Regions from separate parts of the Rhodococcus sp. MTM3W5.2 genome, predicted to be linked through region 2. Evidence: riboswitches for the same ligand, from Rfam matches in the RefSeq annotation. Region 2 holds a riboswitch; each other region holds the start of a gene.

Region 1 (7,030 bases), 2.1 Mb from region 2:
CAGGGCGGCGGCCTCGACCTGCTGCTCGGTCTCGAGGATCGCCCGGGGCTGCGCTGGCCCGCGGTGGTCGTCGAGGGCGGACGGGTGTCGGCGGCCGCATTGCACGACGCCCTGCCCGGCGCGGGTGCCGGGGTGGCCGTGCTGTCATGCGGGCGCGGCGGGGACGCTGGCCGACCATCCGCGTCGGCGATGCGGGCGATGGTCGAATCAGGCTGCAGTGCTGGCGATCTCGTGGTGTGTGATGTCGGACGAGGCCTCGGTGACCTGGCCGGCGCGGTGTTCGATCTGGCCGATCTGGTGGCGGTCGTCGTGCCCGCCCAGGTGCGGTCGGCGGCGGCAGCCGAATCCGTGGTGGCCGCGGCACGCACCAGGAATCCGAACGTGGGCGTGGTGGTGCGCGGTCCGGCGCCCGGTGGGCTGCGCGGCACGGACGTCGGCGAGCTCCTCGGGCTCCCGGTGCTCGCGGTGATGCGGCCGCAGCCACGGCTGTCGGCTGCCCTCGAGCGCGGCGGCCTGCGGCTGCGCAGGCGATCGCCGTTGGCCGTGGGCGCGCGGGCGGTCCTCGAGGTGCTCGGGACGGGTGCCGGGGGGCGGGCCGCGTGAGCTCCCTGGTCTCGCCAGAACTCCTGGACCGGGTCAGGGAGCGATTGTCGCGGACGTCGGCGCAGCCCAGCCCGGCGATGGTGGCCGCCGCGATCCGGGCGGAGGCCTCCGGGGTGCTCGGGGACACGGACCTGCTCGACGCGCTGCAGGTGCTGCAGACCGAACTCACCGGTGCTGGAGCGCTGGAACCGCTTCTCGCGCAGCCGGATATCTCCGATGTCCTGGTCACCGCGCCGGACCAGGTCTGGGTGGACCGCGGCTCCGGTCTCGAGCGCGCACCGGTCCGGTTCGCCGACGAGGCCGCGGTGCGGCGGCTGGCGCAGCGCCTCGCGCTGGCGGCGGGCAGGCGACTCGACGACGCCCAGCCCTGGGTGGACGGCCGCCTCCCTGCGGCGGCGGGGGCCGGGTTCGGGGTCCGGTTGCATGCGGTGCTCGCCCCGCTCGCGTACGGCGGGACCTGCGTGTCGTTGCGGGTGCTGCGCCCAGCGACGCAGGGTCTCGACGCGCTCTGCTCGGGCGGCACGGTGCCCACCGAGGCCCGTGAACTGCTCGTGCGGATCGTCGCCGCCCGACTGGCGTTCCTGGTCGTCGGCGGCACGGGCGCGGGCAAGACCACCCTGCTCGCCGCGCTGCTGGCACAGGTCGACCGTCGTGAGCGGATCGTCTGTGTGGAGGACGCGGCCGAGCTGGCACCGACTCACCCGCACGTGGTGCGCCTGGTCGCCCGCGCGCCGAACGTCGAGGGGGTCGGCGAGGTGACGGTCCGGCAACTGGTGCGGCAGGCGCTCCGGATGCGGCCGGATCGCATCGTGGTCGGGGAGGTGCGCGGCGGCGAGGTGGTGGACCTCCTCACCGCGTTGAACACCGGCCACGACGGCGGGGCCGGCACCGTGCACGCGAACTCGCCGGAGGAGGTGCCGGCCCGGTTGGAGGCGTTGGCAGCGCTCGGCGGTCTGGACCGCGCCGCCCTGCACAGCCAGCTCGCGGCGGCGGTGCAGGTGGTGCTGCACGTACACCGTGCGGCGGACGGCAGGCGCAGGCTCGCTCAGATCGGCGTGCTGGATCGGGACGAGCGTGGGCAGGTCGGCGTGCTGCCGGCATGGACCCCGACCGCCGAGAGCTGTCCGGGAGCGCACCGCCTCGCGGACCTGCTCGAGCGACGCGGCGTCGGGGTGGGGTCGTGGTGATCGCGGCGCTGACGGTCTCCGCGCTCGCGCTGGTCGTCGCGCCGACCACCCGGACGATGGCGAGGCTGAGCCCACGGCGTCGCGGCGCCGGGCCGAGGGGGCATGCCCGGTTGTGGGCGGCCGTTGTGCTCGGATCGATTGCCGCCGTGATGATCTACGCGCCGACGGTGGGGTGTGCGGGTGCCGCGCTCGCGCTGACGACCGCATATCGACGCGCACGTCGTCGCCGCGAGGGCACGCGGAACGCGGAACTGCGCGGGCTGCTCGGCTGCCTGGAGGCGGCGACGGGGGAGCTGCGGGTTGGCGCCCATCCGGCGAACGCCTGCACCACGGCGGCGAGGGAATCGAGTGGTGCGGCGGCTGATGCGTTCCTGGCCGCCGCGGCCCGCGCCCGGCTCGGGGGCAGCGCCGCCGACGGATTGCAGGGCGCCGGAAGCGCGATCGACATCGAGTTGGCGCGGGTGTCGGCGGCATGGCGGGTGGCCGATCGCTACGGCGTGGCGCTGGCGGACCTGCTCGATGCGGTCCGTGCGGACCTGGTGGGGCGCATCAGGTTCCGGGACCGGGTGGAGGCGGGGCTGTCGGGGGCAAGGGCCACGGCAGCGGTGCTTGCCTGCCTGCCGTTGCTGGGGATCGCGCTGGGCCAGTTGATGGGCGCGAGCCCGCTGCGGGTCCTGCTGTCCGGCGGCCTCGGGGGGACGCTGCTGGTGCTCGGCACGTTGTTCGTGTGCGCCGGCCTGCTCTGGACGGACCGCATCACCGGGCGGGTGACCCGATGAGCGCCGCGGTGGCGGTGCTGTTCGCGGCGGCCGCGCTCGCCGCTCCCGGTGCCGGCTCGGCGGCGACGCGGCTGCGGGGGCCGGTGGCGGCACCCCATGGGCGGATCGAGCACACGCGGCACCGCGAGGCCACCGACCCCATGGCGATCGCCGCCGGATTCGACCTCTTGGCCGCGTGCCTGCAGTCGGGGATGCCCGTCGCCACCGCGGCGGAGGCGGTCGCGGTGTCCGCTCCGGAGCCGCTGGGCGGCGCGCTCGACTCGGCCGCGAGCCTGCTGGCCCTCGGCGCGGAGCCCGAGATCGCCTGGGAGCGTGCGGCGGCGCACTCGGAGACGGAGGGGCTCGCGCGGATGGCTCGCCGCTCCTCGCGGTCCGGCGCGGCCTTCGCGGGTGCGGTGGCCGAGTTGGCGGCGCGGCGCAGGCTCGCGCTCGAGGATCGGGCGGTGGCCGCGGCGGAGCGGGCGGGTGTGCTGATCAGTGGTCCGCTCGGGCTGTGCTTCCTCCCGGCCTTCCTCTGTCTCGGAATCGTCCCGGTGGTGGTCGGTCTGGCCACCCGGGTGCTGAGCGGGGGTGTGCTGTGAGCCCGCGCAGCCGAAGGGCCGACAGACCCCGTCGCGGAGATACCGCGATGGTGATCGAGAGGGGGGAACATCATGGTGACCAAGGGGATTGGTGTGCTGCGCACCCGATTGCTGCTCGCCGCGGCCGCCGAGGACGGCATGTCGACCGCGGAGTACGCGATCGGCACTATTGCCGCGGCGGCATTCGGGGCGGTGCTGTATTCGGTGGTGACGGGCGACTCCATCGTGACGGCGCTGACCGGGATCATCGACAAGGCGCTGAACACCGCGGTCTGAACGATGTCGGTGCGGTGACGGTAGAGGCCGCGATCGCGATCGCCTCGATCACGGTGGTCGTGGTGCTGTGCCTGGGTTCCTTTCTCGCGGTGTCCGCGCATGTTCGTTGCGTGGACGCCGCGCGGGAGGCGGCCCGGCTCGTCGCGCGCGGCGACCGGGCGGAGGCGATCCCCGCGGCGCAGCGGGTGGCTCCGCGGGGTGCGCGCATCACGGTGCGGGAGGTCGACGGGTTCGCCACGGCGGCGGTCGAGGTCGCGGTGCCGCTGCTGCCTGCACTCGACGTCTCCGCGGAAGCGGTTGCCGCCGTGGAGGACCCGGGCTCCGCAGGGTCGCCATCGGAGTCGTTGCCGAGGGGAGCCGGCGGGTGAGGGGCGAACGCGGAGCGGCGACCGTCCTCGCCTGCTGGGCGATGCTGGCGCTGATCGCGGTTGCGGCCCTGGTGATCCACCTCGGCTCCGCGGTGTCGGCACGGCACCGGGCGCAGTCGGCCGCGGACCTGGCGGCACTCGCGGCCGCGGCCGCCCTCGAGCGCGGCACGGAGGCGGCCTGCGCCGAGGCGACCACGATCGCCGGGCGGATGCGGGGGACGGTCCGCGACTGCCGGATCGAGGACTGGGACGTGGTGGTGACCGTCGGGGTCAGGCTGCCGCTACCGGCCGTCGGGGTGGTGATGCCGTCGCCGCGGCCAGGGCGGGCCCGGTCCCGTAGCGGCGTATCCCGGTGCGTCCGCCGGCGAACACCCTTACCCGATCGCAAACTTGAGCCTCACCTCACAGCAACCAATCGGTTGGTTGGGTTGACGAGCGATTCGGGTGGACCTAATTTTCTGTCCACGGTCATGAGTATCAGCGTCAAGCCCCGGCTCGCTGATCGGCAACCCTCCAGTGCGGCGGGGTGCTCCGGGTGACGACCGGATGGCGGTCATCCGACGCCATAAGCGCTCAATTCAGTCCTCGAAGGGGATACCCATGTCCGCAGTTCAGCTCGCCCCGGCGGCCCTCTCACCGCAGCTCCCGGCCGCCGAAGTCGTCGTCCCCGAGATCCCGCTGACGGATCTGGTCGTCGTCGCCGATCGATTCCGTGGCTTCACCGATGGCACACGCGTCCACACCGTGTCGGGTCTCGTCGCCGCACTGCGCGGCGGCGCGTTCAGGAACGTGCGCACCGACCTGACCATCAGGCTCGGGCAGGGGATCAAGCGGCACGACAAGGAATACGTCGAGCACGTCGCGTCGATCCATGCCCCGGCCGCGGAGGTTCGCCTGCTCGGCGACATCGCCGCCCCTGCGCCGCGCCATCACGTGCACAAGTACCAGGAGACCAACGTCCTCATCGCCAATCTGGCGCGCGCCGAGGACGGGAGCTTCACCTCCGACCTCCGGATCGACGGGGACAACGAGCTGCTCATCGATCATCAGACCGGCGAGCACGTCCAGGGGCTGGTGATCGTCGAGGCGGCACGGCAGCTGTTCCTCGGGGCCTTCGAGCTCGAGTACGGCAACCGCTCGCCCGAACAGCACTACTACGTCGTGTGGAACTCGATCGATCTGTCGTTCAAGACCTTCCTGTTCCCGTTGCCCGCATCGCTGCGTGCAAGGTTCGGAGCCGTGTCGATCCAAGATCCGGCCAAGCTGCAGTTCACGATCGACATCGAGGTGACCCAGTTCGGCCGCAGCGTCGCGACCGCGACGATCTCGTTTGCCGCGCTGGAGAACTCGACGATCAGCCAGATCGAGCGGCGCAAGGCGGCGAAGGCCATCGAGGCCTTCCTCGGGGTCACCGCGTGACGCACACCGGCTCCCGGCCCGTTCAGGTCGCCTTCTTCGACGTCGACGAAACGCTGATCACCGTCAAGAGTATGTTCGCGTTCCTCGAGCACTGGCTGCGCGAGCGGGGCGACGACGGCAGCGAGTACTCGAGGCTGCTCGCCGCACTGCGGCGGGCGTCGGATGAGGGCGCCCCGCGGGAGGAGGTCAACCGGAGCTACTACCGCACGTTTCGGGGTGTGCCACTCGTCGAGCTGGAGGAATCGGGTCGCCGGTGGTACCGGGAATTCGAGTCCACCGCCGCCCCGTACTACGCGGACACCCTCGCCGCGCTGCGCGACCATCGCGACGCCGGTGCCGCGATCGTGCTGCTGTCGGGCTCGTTCGCGCCAGCACTGGGGCCGATCGGGGAGGCCGTCTGCGCCGACCGGATCGTGGCGAGCCGCCCGGTCACCGACGGCCATGGGGTGCTGACCGGTGAGGTCGAGCGGCCGATGATCGGGAAGGCGAAGGCGGAGGCGGTCACCTCGGTACTGGAGGAACTCGGGATCGACACCGGGAACAGTTACGGGTACGGCGACCACGACAGCGACCTCGCCTTCCTCGAGGCGGTCGGGCACCCGGGGCTCCGGGGCAGCGATCCGGTACTCCGGGCGCACGCGGCCAGGAATCGGTGGCGGGTACTCGGCAGCGCGACCACCGGTCTGGCCGGAGCCGTCCCGCTGCTCGCCGCCACCAGCACAGGACAGCGAGGTCTTCGATGACAGAACGGGTTTCGGCCGAATCCAGGCTCTACGAGCTCACCCCCACCACGCAGGGCCCGCTCTATCCGCCCAGTGAGGCGGTCGACCGCGAAGGCAATTTCGTCGTGGTCGGGTGGATCACCCGGGACGCCGGCGACGGCTCCGTCAGGCGGGACTGGGGGAGTGCGATCGTCGATGCGGCGACCCCGGTTCCCGAGTTCGGGGGCGTGGAGCCGTACACGATCGTGCGCGAACTCGGCGCGGAGCTGTCGGCGGAGGACGGGGCGACGGTGCTCCACACCCTCCCGCTCCCGTTGCCCGCCAACAACTATCCGATCGTGTTCGCGCCCGATCAGGTCCCTGAGGCCGCGCAGGTCCGGCGGCCCAGCTATGCGTTCCACGAGACGCCGATCCCGGACCTCCGGCACGAGGACGGTAGGCGTCTGACCCAGCCGGTCACCCTCGGGACTGGCTGCGGGCGCGGGGCACCGTGCGGGTGGGGGTCAGCGCGGACGGCAGGCACGGCGAGTTCTTCTTCGAGTTCTCGGGCCTGATCCCGGAGTCGCTGTACACCGTGATGTCGCTGCGCCAGCGGGACCTGGACCCGGCCGCGCCGACGCGCCCCGGGCCACTGGGGGTGCCGAACGTGTTCGTCACCGACCGTGACGGTCGCGCGACGTACCGGGCCTCGCTGCCGAACGCGTTCCCGGCCGCGGACAGCCCGGGGGCCAATCGCATCGTCAGCGTTGTGGTGCTCTGGCAGAGCTACCAGCAGAACTACGGCGGCGCGATCGGTCAGTTCGGGCTCGGCGGCGACATCCATGCGCAGTTGAAGATCCCGGTTCCCGGCTTCGAGGAGTTCACCACCAGGGCCTGAGCCCGGGCGCATGCCATCGGCCGAACGGTAGGCCGGCGAGACCACCGTGGAATGGGTGGTGTCGCCGGCCTTGCCGTCTTGCTACCTCGAGGAGAAGCTCATCAGTGGTGGAACAAGCGGGTTCCGGTGTGGATGAGGGTCAATCCCAGCTCTCGGCATGCATCCACGACTTCGCCGGTTCGGGTGGAGCCGCCGGGTTCGACGATGTAGCGCACCCC
Region 2 (7,030 bases):
CCGGTGAACCTGGGCCGACTGGTGCTGGGCAAGGAGGCGCCACTGCCCTGCACCCCCGCGGCATCGTGCACCTGCTCCGTCGCTACGAGGTGCCGATCAACGGTGCGCACGTGGTGGTCGTCGGCCGTGGCATCACCGTTGGCCGGCCGATCGGTCTGCTGCTGACCCGTCGCAGCGAGAACGCCACGGTCACCCTCTGCCACACCGGAACCAAGGACCTCGCGGCCGAGGTCGAGCGCGCCGACATCATCGTCGCGGCGGCCGGGGTTCCTGGGCTGATCACGGCGGACATGGTCAAGCCGGGCGCCGCGGTGCTCGACGTGGGTGTCAGCCGCACCGCCGATGGTCTGCGCGGCGACGTCGACGACAGCGTCAGGGAGGTCGCGGGGTTCATCTCACCGAACCCGGGCGGCGTCGGGCCGCTGACGCGAGCCTTCCTGCTGACCAACGTCGTGGAGCGCGCGGAGCGGCTCGCAGCGGGCTCCGAGTAGAACCCGCGATGACCGCTCAGACGTCCGCACCGACGGCGAACCGTTGGGTGCGTTTCGCCCGTAAGAACCTGCCGCTTCTGGCGGTGTTCGCTGTGGTGCTCGTCGCGGTGGTCTTCGTGCTCGCCGACCGGTGGCGGCGCGGTGCCTTCGTCTTCGGGCTGGCCACGCTGCTGGCCGCCGGATTCCGGCTGTGCCTGCCCACCGAACGGGTTGGGCTGCTCGCGGTCCGGGGTCAGCGCTTCGACGTGGGGGCTCTGACCGCGGTCGGTGCCGCGATCGTGTGGCTGGCGGTCTCGATCGATCCGTTGGGCACCGACTGAGGGGTGCCCTGATCGCGGCGCCCGTGGTTGCGGGTGCGCGCGAACGCGGTGCTGCCGCCGTCACGGCGGCAGCACCGCATCACGCCACTGCGGTGCTGACCCTGCTGGCCCTGGCCAGCGTCAAGGTCTCGTCGACCAGCGAGGTGACCCAGTCGACCTCGGTGAGGAAGCCGTCGTGCCCGGCGTCGGACCGCGCCACCCGCAGGCCGGCACAGCCCGGCAGCAGCTCCGCCATGGCCTGGAGTTGGCGCAGCGGCATGATCCGGTCCGAGTCGATGGCGCCGACGACCACGGGGACCTGGCACGAGCCGAGCGCGGCCGCGATCCCGCCGCGACCGCGACCGACGTCGTATCGGCTGACGGCCTCGCTCAGTGCCACGTAGGAGCCGGCGTCGAAGGTCGTCACCAGCCTGTCCGCGCAGTACTCGAGGTAGCTCTGCACCGCGAACCGGCCGCCGCGCCAGATGTCCTCGCCGTGCTGGGTCGCGTTCTCGAACTGCAGGTCGAGGGCGGCCTCGCCGCGGTACGACAGGTGCGCGAACCGGCGGGCGATGCTCAGTCCGGAGTCCGGGCTCCTGCCGGTGCCGTGGTAGTCGCCGCCCTGCCAGTTCGGATCCGTGGTGATGGCGTCGATCTGGGTGGTCTGGCCGCCGATCTGGTCCGCGGTCGCGCGCGGGCCGATCGCAAGGGCCAGGGCCGAGCCGATGCGGTCGGGGTGGCCGATCGTCCATTCGAGGACGCGCATGCCGCCCATCGACCCGCCGACGACGGAGGCGAATTGCCTGATGCCGAGCGCGTCGGCCACGGCGACCTCCGCCGCGACCTGGTCGCGGACGGAGATCAGGGGGAAGCGTGATCCCCACGGCTTCCCGTCGGGTGCGAGCGAGCTCGGCCCGGTGGTGCCGCGGCAGCCGCCGAGCACGTTGGTCGCGAGCACGCACCATTCGTTGGTGTCGATGGGGGCATCGGCGCCGACCATGCCGTTCCACCAGCCCGGCGACGGGTGCTCGTCGTCGGCGGGGCCTGTGACGTGCGAGTCGCCGGTCAGCGCGTGCTCGACGAGCACGATGTTGTCGAGCTCCGGGCTGGGGGTGCCCCAACACTGCAGGGCGACGGTGACGTCCGGTAGGACGCCACCGCCCTCGAGCTGGAGCGTGCCGATGCGGATCTCGGTCAGACGCCCGTCAGTCGGCGGAAACGCGACGACGCTGCGGGTGACCGGCTCAGCGGTGACCGCCATCAGGGTGGCGTCGGTCGCGAGCTGCTCGACGGGGGTGCTGAGGTTGATCGTTGGTGTTGACACGGCGGGAATGTTATCGATCAAGCGTCCAGGATGAGGGCAATCCGAAAACTTTTCGCTGCTCTGATCCGGGTTGCCCGGCCGCGGCCCCGATGCTGTCGATTTTGGCCAGATCCCGCGGTCTCGCGGAGTAGCTTGGTGACCCATTCGGCCTCGATGCCGTCACGGCCGTGACCGACGTCGTGACGGTACGTCGCCGCGGTGAGGTGGCCGACAGTCCATCCGTCTCGGCCCTGTGAGATTCGACCTACCGGGCGGAGCTACGGCCCGCCCGGGCCAGCGCCATGGTCTCGCCGAGCAGCTTGGTGACCCATTCGGCCTCGGTGAGGAAGCCGTCGTGGCCGTATCGGGAGTTCACCACGCGCAGCCCGTCGCACCCGGGCAGATGCTCGGCGAGTTCCTCCTGCTGGCGCAGTGGGTAGAGCCGGTCGGAGTCGACGCCGCCGACGATCACCGGGACGGGTGTGGAGGCCAGGGCGGCCTCGATGCCGCCGCGGCCACGACCGACGTCGTGACGGTTCATCGCCTCGGTGAGCAGCACGTAGGTGCCGGGGTCGAAGCGGGTGACCAGCTTTTCGGCCTGGTGCTCGAGGTAGCTCTCCACCGCGTACCGGCCGCCCTGCCAGGTGTCCTCGCCTGGTTGCGGGGCGTTGCCGAACCGGGTGTCGAGTTCGTCCTCGGTGCGGTAGGTCAGGTGCGCGATCCGTCGGGCGATCCCGAGTCCGGCGCGTGGCACCCGTCCCGTGCCGTGATAGTCGCCGCCCTGCCAGTCGGGGTCGGCGGTGATCGCGGCGATCTGGGTGGTCTGGGTGCCGATCTGGTCTGCGGTCGCCCGTGCCCCGACCGCGAGGATCAGGGCGGACCGGACGCGGTCGGGGTGGCCGACAGTCCATTCGAGGGTCCGCATGCCGCCCATCGAGCCGCCGACCACCGCAGCGAACCGGTCGATGCCCAGCGCGTCTGCCAGCGCGAGTTCCGCCTCGACCTGGTCGCGGATCGAGATCTCCGGAAAGCGTGATCCCCAGGCCCGGCCGTCCGGGTCGAGCGAGGCGGGCCCGGTCGTGCCACGGCAGCCGCCGAGGACGTTGGTGGCCAGTACGCACCATTCGTTGGTGTCGATGGGCGCGCCGGGGCCGATCATCCCGTTCCACCAGCCCGGCGACGGGTGCTCGTCGTCGACGGGACCGGAGACGTGCGAGTCGCCGGTCAGCGCGTGCTCGACGAGCACGATGTTGTCGAGGTCGGCGTTCGGCTCACCCCAGGCCTGCACGGCGAGGGTGACATCGGGCAGGACGACGCCGCTCTCCAGTCGGAGAGCGCCGATACCGATGCCCGTCAACCGCCCGTTCGGCGGCGGGAACCCCGCGAGGGCCGGTAGGGCCCCCGCGGAGGCCGCGCCGAACGGGCGTCTGACTCGGAGCGCACTGTCAAGATGCCGCCGCCGCGAGACCGGCCTCGAGATCGGCGATGATGTCGTCGATGCCCTCGATGCCGACGGCGAGCCGCACCAGGCCGGGGGTCACGCCCGACGCCAGCTGCTCCTCGGCGGTCAGCTGCGAGTGCGTCGTGGAGGCGGGGTGGATGACGAGCGAACGCACGTCGCCGATGTTGGCGACGTGGCTGTGCAGGGTGAGGGCGTTGACGAAGTTCTTGCCCGCGTCGACCCCGCCGGCCAGCTCGAACGCCACGATCGCGCCCGCGCCCTTCGGTGCGAGCTTCTGGCCGCGCTCGTACCAGGGCGAGGAGGGCAGGCCGGCGTAGGCGACCGAGGTGACCTCGGGCCGGGCCTGCAGGAACTCGGCGACCCGCTGGGCGTTCTCGACGTGTCGCTCGATGCGCAGGCTCAGCGTCTCCAGGCCCTGGCTGATGAGGAAGGCATTGAAGGGCGAGACCGCTGCGCCCACGTCGCGCAGGAGCTGCACGCGGGCCTTGAGCGCGAATGCGGGCGCGCCGAGGTCGGCGAACACCGCGCCGTGGTAGCTGGGATCGGGCGTGGTGAAGTTCGTGTGCCTGCCCTGGGTCCAGTCGAAGTTGCCGCCGTCGACGATGACGCCCGCGATCGCCGTGCCGTGCCCGCCGAGGTACTTGGTCGCCGAGTGCACCACGATGTCCGCGCCGTGCTCGAGCGGCCGGATCAGGTACGGGGTGGCGACCGTGTTGTCCACGATCAGCGGGATGCCGTTCTCGTGCGCGACCGCCGAGACGCCGGGGATGTCGAAGACGTCGTTCTTCGGGTTGGAGATGGTCTCGCCGAAGAAGGCCTTGGTGTTCGGCTGGATGGCCGCACGCCACTGCTCGAGGTTGTCGGGGTCCTCCACGAAGCTGACCGTGATGCCGAGCTTGGGCAGCGTGTAGTGGAAGAGGTTGTAGGTGCCGCCGTACAGGCGCGGGCTGGAGACGATGTGGTCGCCTGCCTCGGCCAGGTTGAGGATGGCGAAGGTCTCGGCGGCCTGACCCGAGGCCAGCAGGAGCGCCGCGACACCCCCTCGAGCGCGGCGATCCGCTGCTCGACCGCGTCCTGGGTGGGGTTCATGATCCGGGTGTAGATGTTGCCCGGCTCGGCGAGTCCGAACAGCGCCGCCGCGTGGTCGGTGTTGTTGAACGTGTACGAGGTGGTCTGGTAGATCGGCAGAGCCCGGGCGTTGGTGGTCGCGTCGGACGTCTGGCCCGCGTGGATCTGCTTGGTCTCGAAGCTCCAGGCCGCGGTCGGGTCGGTGACGGGGGTGTTCTCGCTCATGTGTTGTCTACTCCAAGAAATTGGGGGAGATCGGCGCAGCTCAGGCGCCAGGGGGCAAGAGTGGGTCCTATCTGCGACAACAACACATGGTGAACCTCCGGTGGGTCGTGGCCCGGTTTGTGGGTCCGTCCCGACGGACCCGCGCTTGTCATCCGAACTGTTTCTCGGACAACCCGGTCATCACCCGGGGCACCCCACCGCGGATGGAGGGTTGCCGACCAGCTAGCCGGGGCTTGATGCTGGTACTCATGACCGCCCCGATATTAGCGGCTCGGATCGAAGGGTTGATAGCTAGGGCGGCGTTTCGGTGTGACCGAGGCCCCTGCGGGACCCGGCGACGGCGGGTGACCTGCATTACAGGGCTAGGCTCCTGGTCGCAATCATCAAGTTCTTGGCATCGCCCGAGTATTCGAGTACCTCGCAGGGAGACCGATAGTGAAAGCCGCCGCCACGGCGCTGACCCGAGGTCTCACCGCCCGGCACATCCGGTTCATCGCACTCGGCTCCGCGATCGGGACGGGACTCTTCTACGGCTCCGCCGCGGCGATCCAACAGGCCGGTCCGTCGGTGTTGCTGGCCTACCTCATCGGTGGCCTGGCGGTGTACATCGTGCTTCGCGCCCTCGGCGAGATGGCCGTGAGTAACCCGGTGTCGGGCTCCTTCGGCGAGTACGCGAGCAAGCACCTCGGGCCGCTCGCCGGGTTCATGACCGGCTGGACCTACACCTTCGAGATGATCGTCGTCTGCCTCGCGGACGTGACAGCATTCGGCGTCTACATGGGGTTCTGGTTCCCCGACGTGCCGCGGTGGATCTGGGTACTGGCGATCGTCTTCTTCATCGGCGCGATCAACCTGCTCAGCGTCAAGGTGTTCGGCGAGCTCGAGTTCTGGTTCACGTTGATCAAGGTCGCGGCGATCGTGGCGATGATCGCCGCGGGTGTCGCGATCCTGATCTTCGGTTTCGGGATCCACGACACCAGCACGGGGATCAGCCAGCTGTGGTCCGAGGGCGGGTTCTTCGCGACCGGCTTCGGCGGCTTCGTCGGTTGCTTCGCGATCGTCGTCTTCGCCTTCGGCGGGACCGAGATCATCGGTGTCACGGCGGGCGAGGCGCAGGATCCCGAGCGGACCATCCCCCGCGCGGTCAACACGGTGCCGATCCGGATCATGCTGTTCTACGTGCTGACCCTCGCCGTCATCATGGCGATCAACCCGTGGCAGAGCATCGGCACCGACGGCAGCCCCTTCGTTCAGATCTTCGAGGGCCTCGGCATCGGGCCCGCCGCGACCGTGCTGAACATCGTGGTGATCACGGCGGCGCTGTCCGCGATCAACAGCGACATCTTCGGCGCGGGCCGGATGATGTTCGGCATGGCCGAACGCGGGCAGGCGCCCGCGATCATGCGGCGGGTCTCGCGCAACGGCGTGCCGTGGATGACGGTGGTCATCATGACCGTGGCCCTGCTGGTCGGGGTGCTGCTGAACTACGCGATCCCGGAGTCCGTCTTCCTCGTGATCGCCTCCATCGCCACCTTCGCCACGATCTTCGTCTGGCTGATGATCCTGCTGTCGCAGTACCGGTCGCGGCGCCGGATGAGCGCGGAGGAGACGGCGGAGCTGAAGTTCCCTGTGCCGTTCTGGCCGTACGGGCAGATGTTGGCGATCGCCTTCCTGGTCTTCGTGATCGTCGTCCTCGCCTTCTCCGCGGACACCAGGGTGGCGCTGGTGGTCGGGGCCGTGTGGCTGATCCTGCTCACCCTCGCCTACGTCCGCTTCGTCCGTCCGCAGCCGGAATCGGAGCCGGAACTCGTGCATCAGCCGTCCTGACGGCGATTCCCCCGCGCCGCGCCCGATTCGGCGGGAGGATGTGAGCAGCAGCTCGCTTCCCGACGGAGGAGCCCGCGGTGGACAGTCACGGACCGGTCTTGGTCGGCGTCGGCCCCCTGACGCCGGGACAGGTGCTGCGTGTGGCCCGTTCCGGCGCTGCGGTGGGACTGTCGGATCAGGCCGTTTCGGCCATGGCGTCGACCAGGGCGCACATCGAGGCGCTCGCGCGGGACTTCGGTCCGGTGTACGGAGTGTCCACCGGTTTCGGCGCGCTGGCCACCCGGCACATCCCGCCGGAGCTGCGGGCCCAGCTACAACGCAGCCTGATCCGTTCGCACGCCGCGGGGAGCGGACC
Region 3 (7,030 bases), 2.1 Mb from region 2:
ATCCGGAGAATCCGTTGTCACAGCCACTCGAGAACCTGCCCAACGCGGCCACCCCCGAGGACCCGATCGGCATCACCGCCGACCAGTACCGGGCGGCGATGCGCCGTTACCCGGCGGGCGTCACCATCGTCACGCTCGACGCCGGGGCTGGCCCGGTCGGCTTCACCGCCACCTCCTTCGCGTCGATCTCGCTGGACCCGCCGCTGGTCTCGTTCAACATCGCGCACAACTCCTCGAGCATCAAGGCGCTGCACGCAGCGGACTCGCTGGTGATCCACCTGCTCGGCGAACACCAGCAGCATCTCGCCCAGCGGTTCTCGCGCAGCGCCGACCAGCGCTTCGCGGACGAATCGTTGTGGAAGCGCCTCGAAACCGGCGAGCCGGTGCTGCACGGCACCCCGATCTGGTTGCGCACCACCGTCCACCAGCTCATCCCGATCGGCGACCACACGCTGGTGATCGGGCTGGTCACGCGCGTGCACGACGAGGACGACGCGGAGGCAGCAGCGGCTCCCCTGCTGTACCACGACGGCCGGTACTTCCGCCCGACCCCGCTCGGCGAATGATCCCGGCGGCGAACATCACCATGCCCACCCCCACCGTCACCTCCCCCGTTCGGAGTGAGTGTCGCAGCTGTCGTTGACCACGACCGGCGCACACCAACACACTCAAAACTGGGAGTTACCCATGGTTGATTCCGCACTGGGACAGCGGGATTCGAATCCCGACCTGATCCTCACCCTGCAGTTCAGCAACACCGGATCCACCGACCGGCAGCAGCTGGTCGCCCTCGCAAACGCACTCCGCGCGACCGCGCAGGAGCTCCTCCCCGGCGTCAGCACCCGGGCCCGGATGGACACCGCGCCTGCGCCTGCCGCCGCTCTCCCGAAGCCGACGGCCATCGACGCTCCGCTGGTCATCGATCTCCCGGCCCGGCAGGTGTTCACCCGCGGCGAGCCGGTCTCGTTGAGCCACACCGAGTTCGAGATCCTCTCCCACCTGGCCCGGCGGCCGCGGGTGGTGGTCTCCAGGCGTCGGCTGCTCGAGCTGAGCGGCACCCTCGGCGAGCGCGAGCGGGCGGGTCGCAGCGTGGACGTCCACGTCTCCCGGGTCCGGATGAAGCTCGGGCGTTACGGCTGGCTGGTGTCCACCGTCCGCGGCACCGGCTACCGCTTCGATCCCGACCCCCGGGTCCGCATCATCACGGAAACCGCGGCGGCCTGACCGGCAAACGGCGGGAGCCATCGACCGGCGTGACCGGACGATGGCTCCCGCCGTCGGATGCCCGCTATGACGCGAGAATGCTTCTGCCGGAGGTCAACCCGAACTGCCCGAGCACCTCGCCGAGCGCCGCCGACGGGCGGGTGACGCCGCGCTCGTGCAGCAGTGGCAGCACGTCGTCCACCACGCGGTCCAGCACGCGGGGCAGGACCAGCGGCAGCAGGGTCACCCCGTCGGCGACGCCCGCCGCGCGGATGTCGGCGATGAGCCCGGCCAGACCGGATGCCGTCCCGACGTAGGAGATCGAGTCGGGCACCCGCACATCCAGGAGCCCACCGTCGAGCAGAGCCAGTTCTCTTCGCGCGGAACGCGAATCATCGCCGAGGAGCACCTCGACGTCGAGCAGCACCGTGACCGAGTCCGGGTCCCGGCCATCGGCCGCGGCGTCTGCCCGGATCCTGTCACGCTGTTGCTGTGCACCGCGGAGGTCGTGCGCTCGGATGCGGACGACGGTGCCGGGAACCGCGGCCAGGTCGAGCTGCGCGTCGGGGTCCGCGGGTGCGGTCAGGTCCACCCAGTAGTCGGTGAGCCCGAGCGGGATCCGGAAGTCGGTGTGCGCCGCGGACGCCGGGTGGTGACCGGCGCCGGACAATTCGACCGCGACATGCAGCGGCCGGGTACGGAAAGACGAATCGATGGACATGGGTCTCCTCGAGAGATGCGTGCGAGCTGGTGAGCTGGGGGCGAGCTCAGCCCAGACACATGCCCGACGCGGTACGGCAGAGATCCACATGCCGACGGCACCACCGGGCGTCAGTCGCCACGGTCGTCAGGGGTGCCATGGCGCGAGTTTACCCGGCGAGGCCCGTGGCGGGGCGGCGGCCGTCCACCAGTTCCCGCAGCGCCGCGACCAGCCGGTCCACGTCGGCGGCGTGGCTGCCAAGGCCGAGGCTCGCCCGGACCGCACCGTCCGGCCTGCCGAGCCGGGCCAGCAGCGGGTGCGCGCAGAACCGGCCGTCGCGCACCCCGATGCCGTGCCGGTCCGAGAGGTAGCTCGCCACCTCGCGGGGCGCGAATCCGTCGACGGCAAAGGTGACTATGCCGACCGAATCCGGCGAGTCGGACCAGATCCGGAGCAGCTCGACGCCGTCGATGCCGCGCAGCCCGTCGACGAGCCGAGCGCACAGGGCACGCTCGTGCAGCTCGGACGCCTCCGCGTCGAGTCCGGCCAACGCCGTGCAGGCCGCCGCGAGCGCCGCGACGCCGAGCACGTTGGGGGTGCCCGCCTCGTGCCGCTGCGGGGCCTGCGCCCAGTCGACACCCTCCGCCGAGACGTCGCGGGTGGCGCCGCCGCCGACCAGGTACGGCTCGGCGGCGTCCAGCCAGTCCCGCCTGCCGATGAGTGCGCCCGCCCCGAACGGCGCGTACAGCTTGTGCCCCGAGAAGGCCAGGTAGTCGACGCCGAGCGAGGCGATGTCCACCCGCCGGTGCGGCAGCAACTGGGCGCCGTCGACGAGGATCCGCGCCCCGCAGGCGTGCGCGACCTCGGCGAGCCGGGCGATCGGCAGTACCTCGCCGGTGACATTGGAGGCGCCGGTGACGGCGAGCAGCGCGGCAGGCTTGCTGCACAGTTCGGCGACGATCCGCTCCACCGTCTCGGCTACGGTGTCCGCGGACCGGACGACCCGCGCTCCGTTCTTCTTCCAGGGCAACAGATTTGCATGGTGCTCGATGTCGAGGACGACGGTCTCACCGGGCACACAGCCGGCGAGCAGGTTCAGCGAGTCGGTGGTGTTCCTGGTGAACACCACCACGTCGTCCGACCGGGCCCCGACGAAACCGGCGACCACGTCGCGGGCTCCCTCATAGCTGGCGGTGGACACCTGCGAGGCGTACCCGGCACCCCGGTGCACGCTGGCGTAGTAGGGCAACAGCTCCTGCACCCGCGCGGTGACCTGAGCCAACGCAGGCGCGCTGGCCGCGTAGTCGAAGTTCGCGTAGGTGCAGGTCCCGCCTCCGGACAGCGGGACGGCCAGGTCGGCCCCGGAGACCTCGGCGAACGGCCGGTCGGTGCAGCGCTCGGCGAAGCGAACGGCGGTGGCAGTGGCGGTGGCGGTGGCGGTGAGAACAGCAGTCATCAGACATCCCTCGGTCAGGGACCCGTGTGCTTGTGGAAGACAACGAGCCCGCGCTTGCCGGGTCCGGTGTTGGACCGCAGCCAGGTCGTCACCCGGGGCACCCCACCGCGGTGGAGGGTTGCCGGCCAGCAAGCCGGGGCTATCTGCTGGCACTCATGACCTACGGCGAGGATGGCAGCCCGGGCTGCGGCTTGTCAACAGCAAGGACCGGCTCGCGTGATCCGCGAGCCGGCCCCTGACGCCCGATGGCTTCTTCTGTTTCGAATGGAATACCTTGGTGTGCAGCCCCTTTGGGTCAGATCAAATAGGCCGCGAGGGACAGCACCGGCACGGTGGGAGCCACCCCAATGCACGGCACCCCCAGCGCGCGCACGTGCTGCACCGCCGCCGCGTCGGCGGCCGAGCAGATCCCGTCGAGCACGTCCTCGGTGGCGATCGCGACGAGCAGGTCGTCGCCGAGCGTCCGCGTGGACTCCAGACCGTGCGCCGCGACCCACCGCTCGGTCTCGACGAAGGCCGCCGGGGTTCCGATGAACAGAACCCGCCGGAGCTGCGGCGGCGCCTGTGTTGTCGTCATGCGATTCCCTTTCCTGGGGTTCGGGTACGCAATCAACTCTCGTCGGGGGCGCCGCTCGTGTCTGTCCGCCGATCGGCGGGTCCGCCGGTGGAACCTCGGGTCCGCCGATCGGTGGACAACTGAGCGCTACGTCACACCAGTGACCCGAGTCACCACCGCCTACTGATCGCAGTGATCAGCCAGAAATCTCACTATTGACTGTTCTGCCAGCCATATCGACTGTAGTGGCGACACACAGCACACCTCGACACTGCACTGAGCGCCACCCAGCCCAGCTATCGGAAGGACGTCAACGATGACCACCCTGGAAGCCCGACCCGTCACCCGCACCCCGCACGGCGGTTTCGACCACGAACACGTCGCCCTCGAGGCCGGTGCGCGCTCGGGCCTCCCGATCACCGTCGCCGTGCACTCCACCCGGCTGGGACCCGCGCTCGGCGGCTGCCGGGTGTGGCAGTACCCGGACTGGCAGGACGGCATGCAGGACGCGCTCCGGTTGTCCGCCGCGATGACCCTCAAGTGTGCGGTCGCGGGCCTGGACACCGGCGGCGGCAAGTCCGTGATCGCCCTGGCGCCGGGCGAGGTCCTCGACGGGGACCGGCGCCGCGCGGCCATGCTCGACCTGGCCGACATCGTCGACGGACTCGGCGGCAGCTACCGGACCGCCGAGGATGTCGGCACCAGCGCGGCCGACATGCAGATCGTCCGGGAACGGACCGCGCACGTCTTCGGCCTGCCCACCGCCGCGGGCGGGATCGGCGAACCGGCCGAGCCCACCGCGGTCGGCGTCTACTCGGCCCTGCGCGCGACGGTCGATCGCGCCTTCCCCGGCTCCGGCCTTGCGGGCATGAGGGTCACGATCAGCGGGCTCGGGCAGGTCGGCTCCCGGCTGGCACGCACGCTCGCCGCGGAGGGCGCCGTTCTCACCGTCAGCGACATCGACCTCGGCAAGCAGGCGCTGGCCGAGGAGCTCGGCGCCCGCTGGGTCCGGCCCGAGGACGCCCCCGCCGTGCCCGCGGACCTCTTCGTCCCTGCCGGTGTCGGCGGCGTGCTCACCGACGAGGTGATCGACGGCCTCGACTGCCGCGCTGTCGTGGGTCCGGCGAACAATCAGCTCGCACGACCGGACGGCGCGGATCGCCTGGCCGCAAGGGGGATCCTGTGGGCACCCGACTTCGTCGCCAATGCGGGCGGCGCCCTGTTCGCGATCCTGGCCGACGGCGAGAACCGGGGCTACGACGAGGTCCTGGCCCGGGTGAACCTCATCGGCAGCACCCTCGGCGAGCTGTTCGACCGGGCAGAGCGCGCGGGCATCACCCCGCTGGCCGCCGCACACGCGGCCGCGGACGAGCGACTCGGTCGCGGCTGAGCGCATCTCCGGGCGTGGTGGCGCGGGCGGCCGTAGGGTCGGGCACGAGGACCGCGCCGCAACGTCTGGAGAAGCCATGCCCGAATCCGAGCCGCCCGCATCCCACCGACAGGACCCCGGCCCGGTCATCGACGCCGGGCGCGCGGCCCGGCCGCCGCTCGTGAAGCCGCGGTTCGGGGTCGCGGACCTGCCCGACCAGCGCGGCCGGACGATCATGGTCACCGGCGCCAACAACGGCCTCGGGCTGCAGGCCGTGACCGCGCTCGCGGGAGCGGGAGCCGGGGTGGTATTGGCCTGCCGCGACCTCGAGCGCGCCGCGAGCGCGCTGGAATCGGTCCGGGCGGCGGGTCGCGCCGCCGGATCGACGGCCGAACACGTGCTGGTCCGGCTCGACCTGGCGGACCTGGCCTCGGTCCGGGCGGCGGCCGAGGAGACCGCGGCGGCGGTGGGGTCCGTCGATGTGCTCGTCAACAACGCCGGGGTGATGGCGATCCCGCAGGGCACGACGGCCGACGGTTTCGAGACCCAGTTCGGCACCAACCATCTCGGCCATTTCGCGCTGACCGACGCGATGCTGCCGCTGCTCCTGCGGGCGGAGGCACCGCGGGTGGTCACCCTGGCGAGCATCGCGCATTACGGCGGGACCATCGACCTCGAGGACCCGAACTTCGAACGACGCCCGTACGAGCGTATGGCCGCGTACCGGCAGTCCAAGCTCGCGAACCTGATCTTCAGCGCCGAGCTCGCCCGGCGGGCGGCCGCCGCGGGCAGCCCGCTGATCTCGATCGGCGCGCACCCCGGTGTGGCCGCGACCAACCTCTTCGACTCGATGCTGCCGCCGATCCCCGGACTCGCGTCGCTCACCCGGCTGGGCATGCGGATCGTCGTCAACAGCGAGGCCGACGGCGCGCTGAGCCAGCTCTACGGCGCGACGATGCCCGATGTCGAGAACGGCGACTACCTGGGCCCGGAGGGCCTGCGCGGCATGCGCGGACCCGTGGCCCGGTGCGGGCGCAGCCAGAGCGCGCGGGACCAGGAGCTGGCGCGGGAACTGTGGGAGCTGTCCGTCGAGATGACCGGCGCCGACTTCGCGGCGCTGCGCCCCTGACGCCGATTTGATTCGCGTCCTGATCCGCGGTTTCCTGTCGCCATGACCGCCGCCACCCTGCTCAGCTTCGCGGGCGTCTGCCTGCTCCTCGCGCTCATGCCGGGACCCGATTCGTTCCTGGTGCTCCGCTACAGCATCGGCGGCACCCGCCCTGGCGTCGCCGCGGCCATCGGGGTATCCATCGGCAGCCTGTTCTGGGCCGTGGTGGTGGCCCTCGGCGTCGCGGCACTGCTCGAACAGTCCGCGTCCGCCTACCGGGTCGTCAAGATCGCGGGCGGGCTGTACCTGCTCTACCTCGGGGTCCGCGCCCTGCTCCGGCGACGCGCGGCAGGGCCCGCGGCGGCGGGACCGGTCGCGGCCTCGACCGGGTCCGCTTTCGGCGCCGGGGTGCTCTCGTGCGCCCTGAACCCGAAGATGGGCCTGTTCTACCTCGCCGTCGTCCCGCAGTTCCTCGACCAGGTGACCTTCGGCTCGGCGATGACCCTGGGTGCGGTCGAGGCCGTCGTGGCGCTGGTGGTGATGGGCGCGTTCGCGGTCGCCGCGTCGCGCCTGGTCGCGCTGCTGCGAAGGCCGAAGGTGACCGAACGGCTGGAGACCGTCAGCGCGGGAATCCTCGC

What was found. A riboswitch is a leader RNA that binds a small molecule or an ion and turns the genes downstream of it on or off. The one in region 2 is predicted to bind S-adenosylmethionine.
Region 1: another riboswitch for S-adenosylmethionine. It lies ahead of BTZ20_RS23770 (AfsA-related hotdog domain-containing protein); the one in region 2 lies ahead of BTZ20_RS07500 (bifunctional o-acetylhomoserine/o-acetylserine sulfhydrylase).
Region 3: another riboswitch for S-adenosylmethionine. It lies ahead of BTZ20_RS23525 (aminotransferase class V-fold PLP-dependent enzyme); the one in region 2 lies ahead of BTZ20_RS07500 (bifunctional o-acetylhomoserine/o-acetylserine sulfhydrylase).

The regions. Positions count from the first base shown of each region.
Region 1 covers NZ_CP019572.1:5,207,314-5,214,343, reverse strand. Annotated here, with positions in the region: gene ssd (septum site-determining protein Ssd) at 1-603, shown strand, start outside; gene BTZ20_RS23800 (TadA family conjugal transfer-associated ATPase) at 600-1,790, shown strand; gene BTZ20_RS23795 (type II secretion system F family protein) at 1,787-2,569, shown strand; gene BTZ20_RS23790 (type II secretion system F family protein) at 2,566-3,150, shown strand; gene BTZ20_RS23785 (DUF4244 domain-containing protein) at 3,223-3,426, shown strand; gene BTZ20_RS23780 (TadE family type IV pilus minor pilin) at 3,441-3,794, shown strand; partial or broken gene BTZ20_RS23775 (Rv3654c family TadE-like protein) at 3,836-4,033, shown strand; SAM riboswitch class IV at 4,261-4,372, shown strand; gene BTZ20_RS23770 (AfsA-related hotdog domain-containing protein) at 4,395-5,213, shown strand; gene BTZ20_RS23765 (HAD family hydrolase) at 5,210-5,956, shown strand; gene BTZ20_RS28685 (hypothetical protein) at 5,953-6,489, shown strand; gene BTZ20_RS28680 (hypothetical protein) at 6,432-6,812, shown strand; gene BTZ20_RS23755 (phosphoribosylaminoimidazolecarboxamide formyltransferase) at 6,914-7,030, opposite strand, start outside.
Region 2 covers NZ_CP019572.1:1,629,202-1,636,231, forward strand. Annotated here, with positions in the region: partial or broken gene BTZ20_RS07480 (bifunctional methylenetetrahydrofolate dehydrogenase/methenyltetrahydrofolate cyclohydrolase) at 1-491, shown strand, start outside; gene BTZ20_RS07485 (DUF3017 domain-containing protein) at 500-811, shown strand; gene BTZ20_RS07490 (homoserine O-acetyltransferase MetX) at 891-2,051, opposite strand; gene BTZ20_RS07495 (homoserine O-acetyltransferase MetX) at 2,359-3,450, opposite strand; partial or broken gene BTZ20_RS07500 (bifunctional o-acetylhomoserine/o-acetylserine sulfhydrylase) at 3,539-4,848, opposite strand; SAM riboswitch class IV at 4,985-5,102, opposite strand; gene BTZ20_RS07505 (amino acid permease) at 5,284-6,675, shown strand; partial or broken gene BTZ20_RS29725 (aromatic amino acid lyase) at 6,753-7,030, shown strand, end outside.
Region 3 covers NZ_CP019572.1:5,155,458-5,162,487, forward strand. Annotated here, with positions in the region: gene dszD (NADH:FMN oxidoreductase DszD) at 15-566, shown strand; gene BTZ20_RS23515 (winged helix-turn-helix domain-containing protein) at 688-1,224, shown strand; gene BTZ20_RS23520 (LLM class flavin-dependent oxidoreductase) at 1,289-1,924, opposite strand; gene BTZ20_RS30000 (putative leader peptide) at 1,971-2,063, opposite strand; gene BTZ20_RS23525 (aminotransferase class V-fold PLP-dependent enzyme) at 2,073-3,359, opposite strand; SAM riboswitch class IV at 3,405-3,520, opposite strand; gene BTZ20_RS23530 (hypothetical protein) at 3,655-3,936, opposite strand; gene BTZ20_RS23535 (Glu/Leu/Phe/Val dehydrogenase family protein) at 4,232-5,305, shown strand; gene BTZ20_RS23540 (oxidoreductase) at 5,382-6,413, shown strand; gene BTZ20_RS23545 (LysE family translocator) at 6,456-7,030, shown strand, end outside.